One region of the Streptomyces sp. NPDC006733 genome, then DNA from elsewhere that is predicted to be linked to it. Evidence: riboswitches for the same ligand, from Rfam matches in the RefSeq annotation. Region 1 holds a riboswitch; the other holds the start of a gene.

The links. Region 1 has a riboswitch for cyclic di-AMP ahead of ABZ721_RS00055 (M23 family metallopeptidase). Riboswitches for the same ligand answer to the same signal wherever they lie in the genome.
Region 2: linked by a shared signal. The riboswitch ahead of ABZ721_RS24190 (M23 family metallopeptidase) and the one ahead of ABZ721_RS00055 (M23 family metallopeptidase) in region 1 are both predicted to bind cyclic di-AMP.

What each region holds. Positions count from the first base shown of each region.
Region 1 covers NZ_JBEYJD010000001.1:10,953-18,544, reverse strand. Annotated here, with positions in the region: gene ABZ721_RS00075 (PrsW family glutamic-type intramembrane protease) at 91-1,614, shown strand; gene ABZ721_RS00070 (hypothetical protein) at 1,696-2,727, shown strand; gene ABZ721_RS00065 (HNH endonuclease) at 2,855-3,601, shown strand; gene ABZ721_RS00060 (hypothetical protein) at 3,689-4,096, shown strand; gene ABZ721_RS00055 (M23 family metallopeptidase) at 4,195-4,995, opposite strand; cyclic di-AMP (ydaO/yuaA leader) riboswitch at 5,185-5,330, opposite strand; gene ABZ721_RS00050 (LPXTG cell wall anchor domain-containing protein) at 5,626-6,885, opposite strand; gene ABZ721_RS00045 (N-acetylmuramoyl-L-alanine amidase) at 7,269-7,592, shown strand, end outside.
Region 2 covers NZ_JBEYJD010000028.1:22,022-29,613, forward strand. Annotated here, with positions in the region: gene ABZ721_RS24180 (HPr family phosphocarrier protein) at 1-99, shown strand, start outside; gene ABZ721_RS24185 (GntR family transcriptional regulator) at 269-970, opposite strand; gene ABZ721_RS24190 (M23 family metallopeptidase) at 1,148-1,987, opposite strand; cyclic di-AMP (ydaO/yuaA leader) riboswitch at 2,003-2,161, opposite strand; gene ABZ721_RS24195 (pitrilysin family protein) at 2,362-3,753, opposite strand; gene ABZ721_RS24200 (pitrilysin family protein) at 3,750-5,108, opposite strand; gene ABZ721_RS24205 (DNA topoisomerase IV subunit A) at 5,302-7,592, shown strand, end outside.

The sequences.
Region 1 (7,592 bases):
CGGAATCCGAAACGGCCTGGATCGGACCGCGGGCGAAGACGTAATGGGAAGGGCATCGCGCACATCTCGTCTCCCCCGTACTGTCGACTGGTGTCCTCGTACTCGCATTCGCCCGACTCCTCGGACCACCCGGTCCCCGAGTACCCCGACCACGCTCAGCAGGCGCCCGAGTTCACCGCCGTCCCGACCGCTCCCGAGCAGTGGCACTACAAGCCGCGCCGCGCCTTCTGGGAGAGCAAGGCGGTACGCGCCGGGGCCCTCTTCACGCTGCTCGCGCTGTGCGGCGTGATCATCCTGGCGCTGGTGCGGCAGCAGATAGGCACGGAGGGGTTCTTCGTCGGGCTCGCCCTGTCGATCCTGCCGGTGCCGCTGCTGATCTGGGCGTTCGTCTGGCTCGACCGGGTCGAGCCGAGTCCGTGGAAGAACCTGGTCTTCGCCTTCTCCTGGGGTGCGTGCGCCGCGACCCTGGTGGCGATACTGGCGAACGAGTACGCCACCGAACTCCTCGCGACGACCTTCACCGCGAGCCCGTCCCAGACCGACACCTGGGGCGCGACCTTCGTCGCCCCGCTCGTCGAGGAGACGGCGAAGGGCGCCGCGATCCTGCTGCTCTTCCTCTTCCGGCGCAGACATTTCGAGAGCGTCGTCGACGGCATCGTGATCGCCGGCCTCACCGCCACCGGCTTCGCCTTCACCGAGAACATCCTCTACCTGGGCTCGGCCTTCGGTGAGGACCAGGCCTACGGCTCCTCCGGCCTGCAGTCCTCCACCGCGGCGACCTTCTTCGTCCGGGTCGTGATGACGCCCTTCGCGCACCCCCTCTTCACGGCGATGACCGGCACCGGCTTCGCGATCGCCGCCATGACCCGGCCCGGCCGCCGCTGGCGCTGGCTCGCCCCGGTCGGCGGCTGGCTGCTCGCGATGCTCCTGCACGGCATCTGGAACAGCTCGGCGTCCCTCCCCCCGCTCGGCTTCCTGGCGATGTACGGCGCGATCATGATCCCGGTCTTCGCGCTCGTGGTGTGGCTCGCCGTCTGGTCGCGGTCGAAGGAGCTGCACACCATCCGCACGCAGCTGCCCGTCTACGCGATGGCCGGCTGGCTGACCCCGCCGGAGCCCGTCGTCCTGGCCTCGATGAAGGCCCGCAGCGTGGCGCGTGCCGCCGCCCGCCGGGCGCACGGCGACGCGGCCGGCCGCACCGTTCGCGAGTACATCGCCTTCGCGACCCATCTCGCGTTCCTCCGCGCCGCCGCCCGCCGCGGCACCGCCGGGCCGCACTTCGCGGCCCGCGAGCAGGAGCTGCTCCACCACCTGTGGCAGCGCAAGGACGTCGCCCAGCCCGCGCTGACCCACGCCGCCTGGGCCACCCGCCCCGCGCCCGCGGCACCGCCCGTCTGGGGCCAGTGGCAGCAGCACGGGCCGTACCCGCAACGCCCGTACGGCCAGCACTACGGGACGCAGCAACCGGTCCCGGCGCAGCAGCACCCCCACGCCCAACCCCAGACGCAGCCGTACGCCCAACCCCAACCGCAGACCCACACCCACACCCAAGCTCAGACCTACGCGCAGCCGTACGCCCAGCAGCAGCCGCCCTACGGCGGCCCGAACATCTGACCCACCCGGCGCTCCCCTGCGCCCGGTCCGCGCCCCACCCGCACTCTGGCCCGCGCCGGAACATCGCAGTAGCGTCCAACCATGTCCGAGCAGCGCGAACATGCCGCCGAGGCCGAGCGGCTCCTGCGGAAAGTCCTGGAGTACCCCGACGACCGCGAGGAGCTGCTCCTCGCCGCCGCCGCGCAGTGGATCCTGGCCGAGCTCCCGGCCGAGGCCCTGCCGCTCTACGACGAACTCCTCAACCCCGCCTCGGACCCTCCCTCGGACCCGCCCCCCGACCCCGTCTCGAACCCGGCCCTGGTCCAGGCGCTCAAGGTCTCCGCCCTGTGGGACACCGGCGCCGAGCAGGCGGCGCGCGAACTGGCCGTGATGGTCCGCGCGCAGGCGCCGGCGAGCCTGCCGCCGTGGCAGATCATCGGCGAGACGTTCGAGGTGCACGACGACCTGCCGGCCGCCGCCGCGTGGCTCGAGGACGCCACCGACCACTTCCTCTCCCCGGACGAGGTCACGTACGAGGCCCGCAGGATCCTCATCACCCGGCACCGCGTCCGCCGGCTCCTCGGCGAGGCCCACGACGACCGGGACCACCTCGCCGACTACGTCCACAGCGCCCCCGTCACGCTCGACGAGCTGCACGACCCCAAGCGCCTCTGGTCGCTGGGGTCCGACGACCCCGCCGAGGTCCGCCGCGAGATCGAACGCCTCCGCGCCGAACTGGCCGACCACCGGGCCGCCCTCTCCCGCCCCTACCCGCTGGCCGTCCTGTACTGGCCGGAGGCGGAACTCATCGCGCTGCTCACCCGGTACCCGGTCTTCGCCGCGGACTACGGCAGCTACCCCGAGCACCTGCGCAGCGTCGAACAGGCCCTGCACGCCCTCTCCGCCACCGGCGCCCCGCACCTCGGCGTCGTCACCGCCACCCTCCCCACGTACGAGGCCTACGCCCGCACCCAGTCCCTCCCGCCGGCCACCCCGTCCCTTCCCGCGGCCTACGCCACCTCCCTGGCCGCCCGCGGCCACGCCACCCCCTGGCCCCCACCGCGCACCGCCCCCTGCTGGTGCGGCGCCCCCACCCCCTACGGCGAACACTGCGGCAGACCGGGTTACCCGTAGGAAGGTGGAGTTCGTGGACTGCGTCCGTTTCCCAGCCCCGGGTAACGGACGGATGTCCTGCCCTTGCCTTGCAACCGCAGCGAGTTGAAGCCGACGCGCTAACGCGAACACTCATACGATATGGCTCATGCGGAACCCTGACTGGCAGTGGGACGAGCTCCTCCTCGCATGCGACCTGGTCGTCGACAACGGGTGGAAGGAGCTCCGCGAGAACGACCTGCGCGTCATGGACCTCTCCGATCTCCTCCAGGTCCTTCCCCTTCACCCCGCCGCGATCAGGGGAGAGCGGTTCAGGACCACCGGGAGCGTGAGCCGGAAGACAACCGATCTGGCCAGCGCCCATCCCTCCTACCCCGGGGTGCCCACGCGTGGCGGCAGACTCGACAAGGAGGTCATCGCAGCGTTCCTTGCACGCCCGGCGGAAATGCATGCTGCCGCCGAACGGCTGCGCGTCGCGGCTGTTGAAGGAACGTTGCTGCCCGTGGCTCCCGGCGGGGACGCCGACGACGAGAGTCCGGACGCGCCCGAAGGCCGCCTGCTGGCGCGACTGCACCGGGTGCGTGAGCGTGATCCGAGGCTGCGCAGGCGGAAGATCCAGAAGGTCCTTGATTCGGGCGGGGACCTGAGCTGCGAGGTGTGCTCCTTCAACTTCGCCAGGACGTACGGAACGCTGGGCGACGGATACGTCGAAGTGCACCACGTCGTTCCTCTCCACGCTTCGGGGGAGACGGTGACGTCGCTCGATGACCTCGCACTGCTGTGCTCGAACTGCCACCGCATGTGTCACCGCAGCGCCGGCGCAGGGGAGCCCTGGCGCACACCCGCGACTCTGCGGGATCTCGTCCAGCGCGAGGGCAGACCGGGCACCGCCTGACCCGGCGGCGGTAAGAGTGGGGTCAAGGGGGTGCCACGCCCCGGTGATCGGCGGGGGTGGGGCCACTACGATGCAACCGCGCGCCATATGCGGTGCGGGCAGGGCAGCGGAGGATGGGGGCGGTCGGTCGTGGGCTGGTATGTGTGGGCCATTGCGTGGGTCGTCCTGTCGGGCGGCGGCTGGTGGGGGAACCGGTTCCGGCACGCCATGCGCACGCGGCACGAGCGGAAGGTCGAACTGATCTCCGCCGAGGGCGAGAAGCAGCGGGCGCTGCAGGCGGCGAACCGGCCGCCGGAGGCGATCTGCGGCTGCACGCACCATCTGGCCAAGCACGACAAGCAGGGCAAGTGCCACGAGGTGGTGCAGGCGCCGACCGCGTGGGACGCGGAGAAGAAGCCCGTCTCGTACGAGGCCCGGCCGTGCAACTGCCAGCAGTACATCGGCCCGCGGCCGCTGGAGACGCTCTACGCCGAGGACATCGTCGACCTGTCGTAGCGGTCCCGGGCGGCACGGAACAGAACATGCCAACGGCCCTGGTGCGGGGGGTCACCGGGGCCGTCGGGTTTTGCGGGTGGTCCGTGGGGCGTCGTCCGTCAGATGTCGACGCCGTGGCCGCGCAGCCAGGACGTCGGGTCGATCGGGTCGCCCGCGCCCGGGCGGACCTCGATGTGCAGGTGCGGCCCGGTGACGTTGCCGGTGGCGCCGACGCGGCCGATGGTGTCGCCCGTGCCGACCTTGCCCGAGGTCCGCACCATGGTGGAGAGGTGGCAGTACCAGATCTCGGTGCCGTCATCGAGCGTCAGGATGACGCGGTAGCCGTACGAGCCCGCCCACGCCGCCGAGGTGATGGTGCCGCTGTGGATCGCGGCGACCGGCGTGCCGGTGGGGGCCGCGAAGTCCTGGCCGGTGTGGGTGTTGGCCCACAGGGAGCTGGACTGCCCGTAGCTCGCGGTGAGCGAGTACGAGGCGACCGGCTTGGTGTACGAGGCCGCGAGCACGGCGAGGCGTTCCGCCTCGGCCTTCGCCGCCGCGGCCTCCGCCGCCTGCTTCTTGGCGGCGGCCTCCGCCTTCGCCGCGGCCGCCGCGTCGCGCACCTTCTGCGCCGCGGCCTCCTTGGCGGCCGTCGCCGCCGCTTCGCCGGCGGCGGCGTCGCGCGCCGCGCGGTCCGCCGCGTCCCGCTCCTGGGCCACGTGGTCGAGGATGCGCAGGCGCAGCGTCTCGCCCGCGTCCGCCGACCAGGTGGGCGTGGTGGCGCCGGCCGGGGTGGCGGACGCCGCCGTCGCCGGCGCGGGGTCCGGGTCGGCCGACGGGGTGTCCGGCAGGTCGGGCAGGTCCGGGAGGGAGATCGGCACCGGCGACTTGTCGGCGGCCGCCGCCATACCGCCCGCGCCCATCGCGGCCACGGCCGCGACGCTCAGTACGGTCGAACCACGGGCGAGGGAACGCTGCTTGGGAAGCCGGTGCCTGTTCCGGTCCGGAGCGGCGGAGTCCGCGGAGGGGCTCCATTCGTCCCATTCCCCGGCTTCCGGAGCCTCGGGCGATGGGGCGTAGGCAGGGTGATTCGACGCCACGGGTGGCGCTCTCCTTTCCTTCCTTCTCGCCTACCGGGTTAGCTGACGGGTTCGGAGCAGGAAGGTCTCCTACGGGCCGCCTCATGACGAGGGCGGTCCGATTCACCCCAAGTAGTGGGTCCCCGGTTCCCGCGGACGGGATTCGGCAAGCGCACGGTGCCGCCTCTACGGCGGCAGTGACGACCGCGCTGCGTTATCGAACGGTAATTGAGCCAGGGGCCTTTTCCAAGCCGAAAGGGGTAGTTGGCGCAGGTGATTAAAGGGGTGGAATGGAAGTAATCGGGCGAAGGAGGATGATCGGAGTGATCCGACGGTGATGTGAGCGTGTGTCAGTTGTTATGCGGAGCGAGGTGACTCCGTCGCGGAACGTGACGAAGCCCCGGCCGGAGGGTTCCGGCCGGGGCTTCCGTACACGTCACTTCACCCACTTCACGTCACCTCACGCGAAGGGGATCAGCCCTGGAGGTTCCGGCGGCGGCGCAGGCCGAGGAAGGCCAGCGCCACGCCCAGCGCGACCAGGACACCCGCGCCCGCGGCGAGCGTGCCGTTGCTCCCGTTCGCACCGGTGCGGGCGAGGGAGCCCTTGGTGTTGACGGGCGGCGCGTCCGTGGTGGCCTGCGCCGCCGGACTCTTCGTCGTAGACGACGCCGACGGGGTCGGCGTGGCGGAGGTCGTCGCCGCCGGAAGGCCGGACGGCTTACCGGTCGGCGTGGTGGCCGGGGCCCCCGGCAGGACGGTGAGGTTCCGCCCGGCCGAGGCGATGACGCTGGTGTTGCCGCTGCTCAGAGCGGTCTTGGCGGTCAGGTTGAGGACCTTGGCCGTCGTGGGCTCCTGGCCCGTGGGCACCGCGAGCTTGAGCTTGTAGTGGTACGTCCGGTCCCCGGCGAGACCGGCCGGGATGTCGGGGAGCAGCCACGTGTTGACGTGGTCCGGGGCCGCGACGTCGACCCAGCGGCCGGAGATCCACACGAACAGGTCCAGCTTCTGGGCACTGCCCCCGAGCGCGGTGACCTCGGTGCGCAGGGACTTGTCGTAGTGGCCGCCGCCGTTCTGGTTGTCGACGTCGAGCGAGAAGATCGCCGGCTTCGCGGCCGACACCTGGGTGGCACCGCCGAACCGGTCCGTGATCGTGCCGATCCGGATCGCGGGGCTCGCCTGGAAGGTGACGGCGGGGATGCTGTGCGAGGGGTTGCTCTCGTAGCCGCCGGTGTCGAACGTCAGGGTGAGGTTGCCGTCGTTGGAGGGGAAGCTCTTGGCGAGCCCGACGGTGACCTTCCAGGTGTAGGTGGCCTTGGCCGGGATCGAGAAGCGGCTGAACTTCTCACCGTGCGGGCGCAGGGTCAGCACGACCGACGGCCCCTGGCTCCCCACCGCCACGTCGGTGGCGGGCGCCGTGACCGGCACGACCGCGACGTTCACCTGGGAGCTGTCGATCGGGCTCCCGCCGACGGGGATGCCGAGCACGTTCGCGCTGAACTCGACGGCCGTGTCGTTGCCGTTCGTCGCGCTGACGGTGTAGGACTCGGTCGCTCCGCCCCGGACGAGCGGGCCGGCGGGCGTCGGGGCGCTGAACGCGATGCTGAGCGGCTTGGCGGCCAGGGCGTCGGCGTACGCGGCGGCCGGCAGCAGCGCCGTACCGCAGACGGCGGCGACGACGGCGACCGAGGTGACGGCGGCGAGGCGTGGACGGCGCGACAGGGTGGTGGCAGACATGGTGATCCCCCCAGGGAACAGGAACGTGGTGGTGTGGAGCTGGATTTTGCGCCCCGCCCGGTGGTCCGTTCAGCGTTCCCGTTCGGTTCCTGCGGCTTGCGATAGGAGGATCTTCACACGCGGTCGATCCCCGCAGCATGCGGGAAGCGTCACCTCCGCGTAACAGCGGGAACCGGCCTCCCCAGCAGCGTCGTTCACCTTCCAGAACGCCTCCAGAACGCCTCCGGAACGCCTCCGGGACCACCCGGCGGCGCACTCTTCACCGGTCTGGACCACTGCCAATTCGCCTGGCCCTTGGCAGGGTTGGCGCGCGGGCCCCACCATGGGCAAGCCCCACCCGATGGTCATGCACCCACCCCACCATGACGTCCCAGGGAGCCTCCATGGACCGCACGCCCGGCAATCCCGGCACCTCCGGCAACCCCGGCAACCCCGGCACCTCCTCCCCCGCCGCCTCCCGGCGCGCCCTGCTCCGCGGCGGCCTCGCGCTGGGCGCCGTGGCGGCGGCCGGGCTCGCCAACTCGGTGCACGCCGACGCCGGGACCAGGGCCGCGGCCGGGGCGGTGGACTATCCGTCGGCCGTCTGGTCGCCCGCGAGCACCAGCAATTACACGGCGTCGAACCGCCCCACGAGCTATCCGGTCAACCTCGTGGTCATCCACGTCACGCAGGAGGACTACGCCGACACCATCCGGCTCTTCCAGGAC
Region 2 (7,592 bases), on a different contig from region 1:
GTCGTGCTCGCGTCGGAGGCCGAGGGCGCCGACGCCGCACTCGACCGGCTGGCCAAGCTGGTCTCCGAGGGTCTCGAGGAGCTCCCCGAGGCCGTCTGAACCCCTGGGCGCATGCCCGTGCGGGAATGGGCGGGGCCGCGTTGTCCGACGGGATAACGCGGCCCCGCCTTTTCCATTCCGCGCGCCGTTTCCGGGCGCGTTGAAGAGTACGTTTCCGGCTCCGTTTCCGAGCGCCGATAATTCTGCCCACTTGTATACGGCGCCATTGTTAATTCCTCCGGCGCGCCGCGTATACAGGATGTTTCGGAGTTCTCACCGCGACCGCGCGCTCCACATGTCCGGCGGAGATCCTGCGGGCCCGCTCCGCGTCGCCGCGGGCCACCGCGTCGACGATGGCGCCGTGCTCCTCCCAGGACTCGACGGCCCGGCCGGGCTCGCCCTCGCCGTACACCCAGGCGATCTTGTGCCGCAGCTGGGTGAGCAGGGCGGCCAGGGTGGCGCTGCCCGAGGCCTGGGCGAGCGTCTCGTGGAACCAGCCGTTCAGCGACGGCAGGTCCGACAGCTGGCCCTGCTGGGACCGCTCCTGGCCCAGCCGCACCAGCCCGCGCAACACCTTGAGGTGGGCGTCCGTGCGCCGCTGGGCGGCCCGCGCGGCCCCCAGCGGCTCCAGCAGCCCGCGGATCTCCAGCAGGTCGGCCGCCTCCTGCTCCGTCGGCTCCGCGACGGAGGCGCCCGCGTGCCGCCGGGTCCTGACGAACCCCTCGGACTCCAGCGTGCGCAGCGCCTCGCGCACCGGGACCCGGGAGACGCCGTAGCGCCTCGCCAGCAGCTCCTCGGTGAGCCGGCTGCCCGGCGGGTAGAAACCGCCGACGATGTCGTCACGGATCGCGGTGCACACGACCTGTGCGGAGATACGGCGCCCCGCGCCGTCCGTCCCGTTCACACCCGATTCCGCATCGCCGGTCTCCATTCATTTCCCCGTATTCTTCGGCGACTCTATTCCAGCACATCCGCGATTCCGACCGCAGTCCAGAATTCATGGATTATTTTTGGACAGCACGGCGGCACCGCGCCACGGCAGCACGAAGGCCCCGGCGGGGAGCCGGGGCCTTCGAGGGGGGACGGGAGTGCTGGGATCCGGGAGGGATCAGATGGCGACGCCGTGCGAGCGCAGGTACGCCTCGGGGTCGATGTCCGAGCCGTACTCGGCCGTGGTGCGGGCCTCGAAGTGCACGTGCGGTCCCGTGACGTTGCCGGTCGCGCCGGACAGGCCGATCTGCTCGCCGGTGGTGACGGTCTGGCCGACCGACACGCTGAGCGAGGACAGGTGGGCGCAGAGCGTGTAGATGCCGTCGCTGTGGCGGATCACGACGTTGTTGCCGTAGGCCGAGTCGAAGCCCGCGGTGACGACGGTGCCGGCGCCGACGGCGTGCACCGGGGTGCCGGTGGACGCGGTGAAGTCGACACCGGTGTGGTAGCCGGAGGACCACATGGAGCCGGCGACCTTGTACTCGGTGCCGATGCCGCTGTCGACGGGCAGCACGAAGGAGTTGAGCTTCCTGCGCTCCTCGTCACGGGCGGCGCGGGCCTGGGCCACGCGCTCGGCCTCGCGGTCCGCCTTGGCCTTCGCCTCGGCGGCGGCCTTCTTCGCGGCGGCGTCGGCCAGCCGCTTCGCCTCGTCCGCCTTGCGCTTGGCCTCGGCGGCCTTGCGCTTGGTCTCGTCGGCCGCCTTGTGCTGGGCGGCGGCCTGGGCGGCGAGGGAGTCGGCGAGGCTGTCCGAGGCGGTGACGGCGCGGGCGAACGCGATGTCCTCGATCGCCTGGGGAGCGACGTCGCCCGGCGTGGAGAGCGCGGTGGCGGCGGTGGCCCCGAAGGTGCCGGCCGCGGTCAGGACCGCGACGCCGGCCAGGGTGGTCCCGGTGCGCAGAGCGGCACGACGGGGACGGCGGTGCTTCCCGCTGGGCGCGGGCAGAACGTTGAACGCCATGGGTGCGGCGAGATCCTTTCCTTCCTTCTCGCCTACCGGGTTAGCTGACGGGTTCGGAGCAGGAAGGTCTCCTACGGGCTGCCCCGCACGGCGGGGTCGGCCCGATTCACCCCAGGGACGTGGGTCCCCGGCTCCCCAGGCTCGCGCCTGACGGGGACTCGGCGATCACTGCCCGGTTGCCGCAGGACGCGGCGGATGGTGACGGGCAGCAGGAGGACGCTAATCGGACCGCCCGGGTTACGCCAAACAGATCAGGTGATTTGTTGCGTTCGCCACAAGGACGGTTTGCGGGCCGATAAAGATCCAAAACGCCCGGAACCCCGGCGTCCCAAGGGGAGCGCCGGGGTTCCGCCGGCTGTCGCGGCCGGAGCCGGTCAGCCGGCCGCGATGACCTTCACCGGGCCGAGGCCCAGCTCCGTGACGGGCCCCTCGATCGCCGAGGCGTCGCCCACCAGGACGACGACCATGCGCTCCGGCGGGAAGGCGCTGACCACCGCGGCGGTCGCCTCCACGGTGCCGGTCCGCGCCAGGCGCGCGTACATCTGCGCCTGGAAGTCGTCCGGCAGGAACTGCTCGACCTGGTCGGCGAGCGTGCCGGCGACGGCCGCGGCCGTCTCGTAGCGCAGCGGGGCGACACCGACGAGGTTCTGCACGGCGACGTCGCGCTCGTCGTCGGTCAGCCCCTCGGCCGCCAGGGTGCGGATGACCTGCCAGGCGTCGGCCAGCGCGGGTCCGGTGACCTCGGTGGCCACCGAGCCGCTGATGGCGAGCAGCGAGGCGCCGGTGCCCTCCGGGGTGGACAGCAGCACCTGGCCGAAGGCCCGCACGCCGTACGTGTAGCCCTTCTCCTCGCGCAGCACCCGGTCCAGGCGGGAGGTCAGGGTGCCGCCCAGGCAGTACGTGCCGAGCACCTGCGCCGGCCAGACCGGGTCGTGCCGGTCGGAGCCGGTGCGGCCGATCAGCAGCTGCGTCTGCACCGCTCCCGGCCGGTCCACGATCACCACGCGCGCGGTGTCGTCGGAGGTGATCTGCGGCAGCGGGCGCGGCTGCGCGGTCGAGCCGGTCCATTCACCGAGCGTCTCGTCCAGCAGCGCGACCAGGTCGATGCCGGTCAGGTCGCCGACGACGACGGCCGTGGTGGTGGCGGGGCGCACGTGCGCCTCGTAGAACGCCCGGACGGCCGCCGCGTCGATCCGCGCCACCGTCTGCTCGGTGCCCTGGCGCGGGCGGGAGCAGCGCAGGTGCGCGGGGAACAGCTCGGCGGACAGCGCCATGGAGGCGCGGCGGGCCGGGTTGGCCAGCTCGTGCGGGATCTCGTCGAGGCGGTTGTTGACCAGCCGCTCGACGTCGCTGTCCGGGAACGCCGGGGCGCGCAGGGCGTCCGCCAGCAGCCCGAGGGCCTTGTCGAGGCGGGAGGCCGGGACCTCCAGGGAGACCCGGACGCCCGGGTGGTCGGCGTGCGCGTCCAGGGTGGCGCCGCAGCGCTCCAGCTCGGCGGCGAACTCCTCCGCGGTGAGCTTGTCGGTGCCCTCGGAGAAGGCGCGGGCCATGATCGTGGCCACGCCGTCCAGGCCCTCGGGCTCCGCGTCCAGCGGCGCCGACAGCAGCACCTCCACCGCGACGACCTTCTGGCCGGGGCGGTGGCTGGTGAGCACGGTCAGCCCGTTGCCGAGCGTGGAGCGGTCGGGGGCCGGGAAGGCCCACGGCTTGGGGGCGCCGGGCTGCGGCTGGGGGTGGAACGTCATGGTCGCGGCGACGTCGGTCACTGGTCCGCGCCTTCCTGCTCGGTCTCTTCGGCCGCCTCGTCGGGCGAGCCGGTGGGCTCGTAGACCAGGACGGCTCGGTTGTCGGGGCGCAGCCGGGCCGCGGCGACGGCCCGCACTTCCTCCGGAGTGATCTCCAGCACCCGCTGGACGGCGGTGAGCGCCAGCTGCGGGTCGCCGTAGAGCACCGCGAAGCGGCACAGCTCGTCGGCCCGGCCGCCCACGGTCGCGAGCCGGTCCAGCCACTCGCGCTCCAGCTGGGCCTGGGCCCGCTCCATCTCCTGCGGGGTGGGGCCCTCGGCGGCGAAGCGGGCCAGCTCCTCGTCGACGGCCGCCTCGATGTCGGTCAGCTCGGCGCCGCTGGACGCCTTGACGTCCAGCCAGCCCAGCGACGGGGCGCCGGCCAGCCGCAGCAGGCCGAAGCCGGCCGCCACGGCGCTGCGGTCGTGCCGCACCAGCCGGTTGTGCAGCCGGGACGACTCGCCGCCGCCGAGCACCGTCAGCGCCAGGTCGGCCGCGTCGGACTCCCGGGTGCCGTCGTGCGGCAGCCGGTACGCGGCCATCAGGGCGCGGGAGGGCACGTCCTCCTCGACGACCTCGCGCAGCTGCCCGCCCATCACGTCGGGCAGCGACCCGTCGCGGGGGGTGGGCTTGCCGTCGTGGCCGGGGATGGTGCCGAAGTACTTCTCGACCCACGCCAGCGTCTGCTCCGGGTCGATGTCGCCGACCACGGCCAGCACCGCGTTGTTCGGCGCGTAGTACGTGCGGAAGAAGGCCCGCGCGTCCTCCAGGGAGGCCGCGTCCAGGTCGGCCATCGAGCCGATCGGGGTGTGGTGGTACGGGTGGCCGTCCGGGTAGGCCAGCGCGGTCAGCCGCTCGAAGGCCGTGCCGTACGGCACGTTGTCGTACCGCTGGCGGCGCTCGTTCTTGACGACGTCGCGCTGGTTCTCCAGGCTCTCCTCGTCCAGCGCGGTGAGCAGGCTGCCCATCCGGTCGGCCTCGAGCCACAGCGCCAGTTCCACCTGGTGGGCCGGCATCGTCTCGAAGTAGTTGGTGCGTTCGAAGCTGGTGGTGCCGTTGAGCGAACCGCCCGCGCCCTGGACCAGCTCGAAGTGACCGTTGCCCTGCACACTGGCCGAGCCCTGGAACATCAAGTGCTCGAACAGGTGGGCCAGTCCGGTCCGGCCTTTCACCTCATGACGGGAACCGACGTCGTACCAGAGGCACACCGAGGCGACCGGGGTGAGGTGGTCCTGGGAGAGCACCACACGCAGGCCGTTCGCCAAACGGTGTTCGGTTGCTGTCAGGCCGTCGGAGTCCTGCGGCGGTGTGCCGTCCGACGTGGCCGTGAGACCCATGGGCAAGCTGTCCTTCCGGTCGTATGCACGTGTCGTGGTCGAGTGCTGACACTCTAGGCAAGCGTGCCGACACCACGCGAAGTTCCCGCTCACGGCACGCTTATGCCGGGCGGTGGTCACCAGTGTCAGCGGGCCGGTCCACAATGGTCCGCGTCAGCCCCGTCCAGGTCCAGGAAAAGGAGCAGCAGCCGCGATGGCCCGCCGCACCACGAAGACCCCACCTCCCGACGACTTCGAGGAGCGCATCCTCGACATCGACGTCGTCGATGAGATGCAGGGCTCCTTCCTCGAGTACGCCTACTCGGTCATCTACTCGCGCGCCCTGCCCGACGCCCGTGACGGGCTCAAGCCCGTGCACCGGCGCATCGTCTACCAGATGAACGAGATGGGGTTGCGCCCCGACCGCGGCTACGTGAAGTGCGCCCGCGTGGTCGGCGAGGTGATGGGCAAGCTGCATCCGCACGGCGACGCCTCCATCTACGACGCCCTCGTCCGCATGGCGCAGGGATTCTCCATGCGCCTGCCGCTCGTCGACGGGCACGGGAACTTCGGTTCCCTGGGCAACGACGACCCGCCCGCCGCGATGCGCTACACCGAGTCGCGGATGGCCGGGGCCGCCACGCTGATGGTGGAGTCCATCGACGAGGACACCGTCGACTTCTCGCCCAACTACGACGGCCAGGAGATGGAGCCGGTCACGCTCCCGGCCGCCTATCCGAACCTGCTGGTCAACGGCGCTTCCGGGATCGCGGTCGGCATGGCGACGAACATGCCGCCGCACAACCTCGGCGAGGTCATCGCCGCGGCCCGGCACCTGATCAAGCACCCGGGCGCCGACCTCGAGACGCTGATGCGCTTCGTGCCGGGCCCCGACCTGCCCACCGGCGGCCGCATCGTCGGCCTGGCCGGCGTGCGGGACGCGTACGAGAACGGCCGCGGCACGTTCAAGATCCGTGCCACCGTCTCGGTCGAGGACACCTCGCCGCGCCGCAAGGGCCTGGTCGTCACCGAGCTGCCGTTCACGGTCGGCCCGGAGAAGGTCATCGCCAAGATCAAGGACCTGGTCGGCGCGAAGAAGCTCCAGGGCATCGCCGACGTGAAGGACCTCACCGACCGGTCGCACGGCCTGCGGCTGGTGATCGAGGTCAAGAACGGCTTCCACCCCGAGGCCGTGCTGGAGCAGCTCTACAAGCTGACGCCGATGGAGGAGTCCTTCGGCATCAACAACGTGGCGCTGGTCGACGGGCAGCCGCTCACGCTGGGCCTCAAGGAGCTGCTGGAGGTCTATGTCGACCACCGCTTCGAGGTGGTCAGGCGCCGCAGCGAGTTCCGCCGCACCAAGCGCCGGGACCGGCTGCACCTGGTCGACGGCCTGCTCGTGGCCCTCATCGACATCGACCAGGTCATCGCGCTCATCCGGTCGAGCGACAACTCGGCGCAGGCCAAGGAGCGGCTGATCGCCCACTTCGGGCTGTCGGAGATCCAGACCCAGTACATCCTGGACACCCCGCTGCGCCGGCTCACGCGGTTCGACCGCATCGAGCTGGAGTCCGAGCGCGACCGGCTCAACGCCGAGATCGAGGCGCTGACGGTGATCCTGGAGTCGGACGCCGAGCTGCGCAAGCTGGTCTCCAACGAGCTGGCGGCGGTGGCCAAGCAGTACGGCACCGACCGCCGCACGGTCCTGCTGGAGTCGGCCGGCTCGCCGGTCTCCTCCGTCCCGCTGGAGGTCGCCGACGACCCCTGCCGGGTGCTGCTGTCCTCGACGGGGCTGCTCGCGCGGACCGCCAACGGCGAGGAGTTCGACGACAGCGAGGGCAAGCGCGCCAAGCACGACGTCATCGTCTCCGCGGTGCCGACCACCGCGCGCGCCGACGTCGGCGCGGTCACCTCCGCCGGCCGGCTGCTGCGGCTCACCGTGATCGACCTGCCGATGATGCCGGACACCCATGGGGCGCCGAACCTGGCGGGCGGCGCGCCCGTCTCGGAGTTCCTGTCCCTGGAGGCCGGCGAGCGGGTGCTGTGCCTGACGACGCTCGACGAGTCCTCGCCGGGGCTCGCGCTCGGCACCGAGCAGGGCATCGTCAAGCGGGTGGTCCCGGACTATCCCGCGAACAAGGACGACCTGGAGGTCATCGGCCTGCGGGACGGCGACCGGGTGGTGGGCGCCGTGGAGCTGCGCACCGGCGAGGAGGACCTGGTCTTCATCACCGACGACGCCCAGCTGCTGCGGTACCCGGCTTCGCAGGTGCGCCCCCAGGGGCGCCCGGCGGGCGGCATGACCGGCATCAAGCTGACCGACGGGGCGAAGGCGATCTCCTTCACGGCCGTCGACCCGGCCGGGGACGCGGTGGTGTTCACGGTGGCCCGCGCCGACGGCACGCTCGACGGCTCGGTCCAGGGCACGGCCAAGCTCACCCCCTTCGAGCAGTACCCGCGCAAGGGCCGGGCGACCGGCGGGGTGCGCTGCCAGCGCTTCCTGCG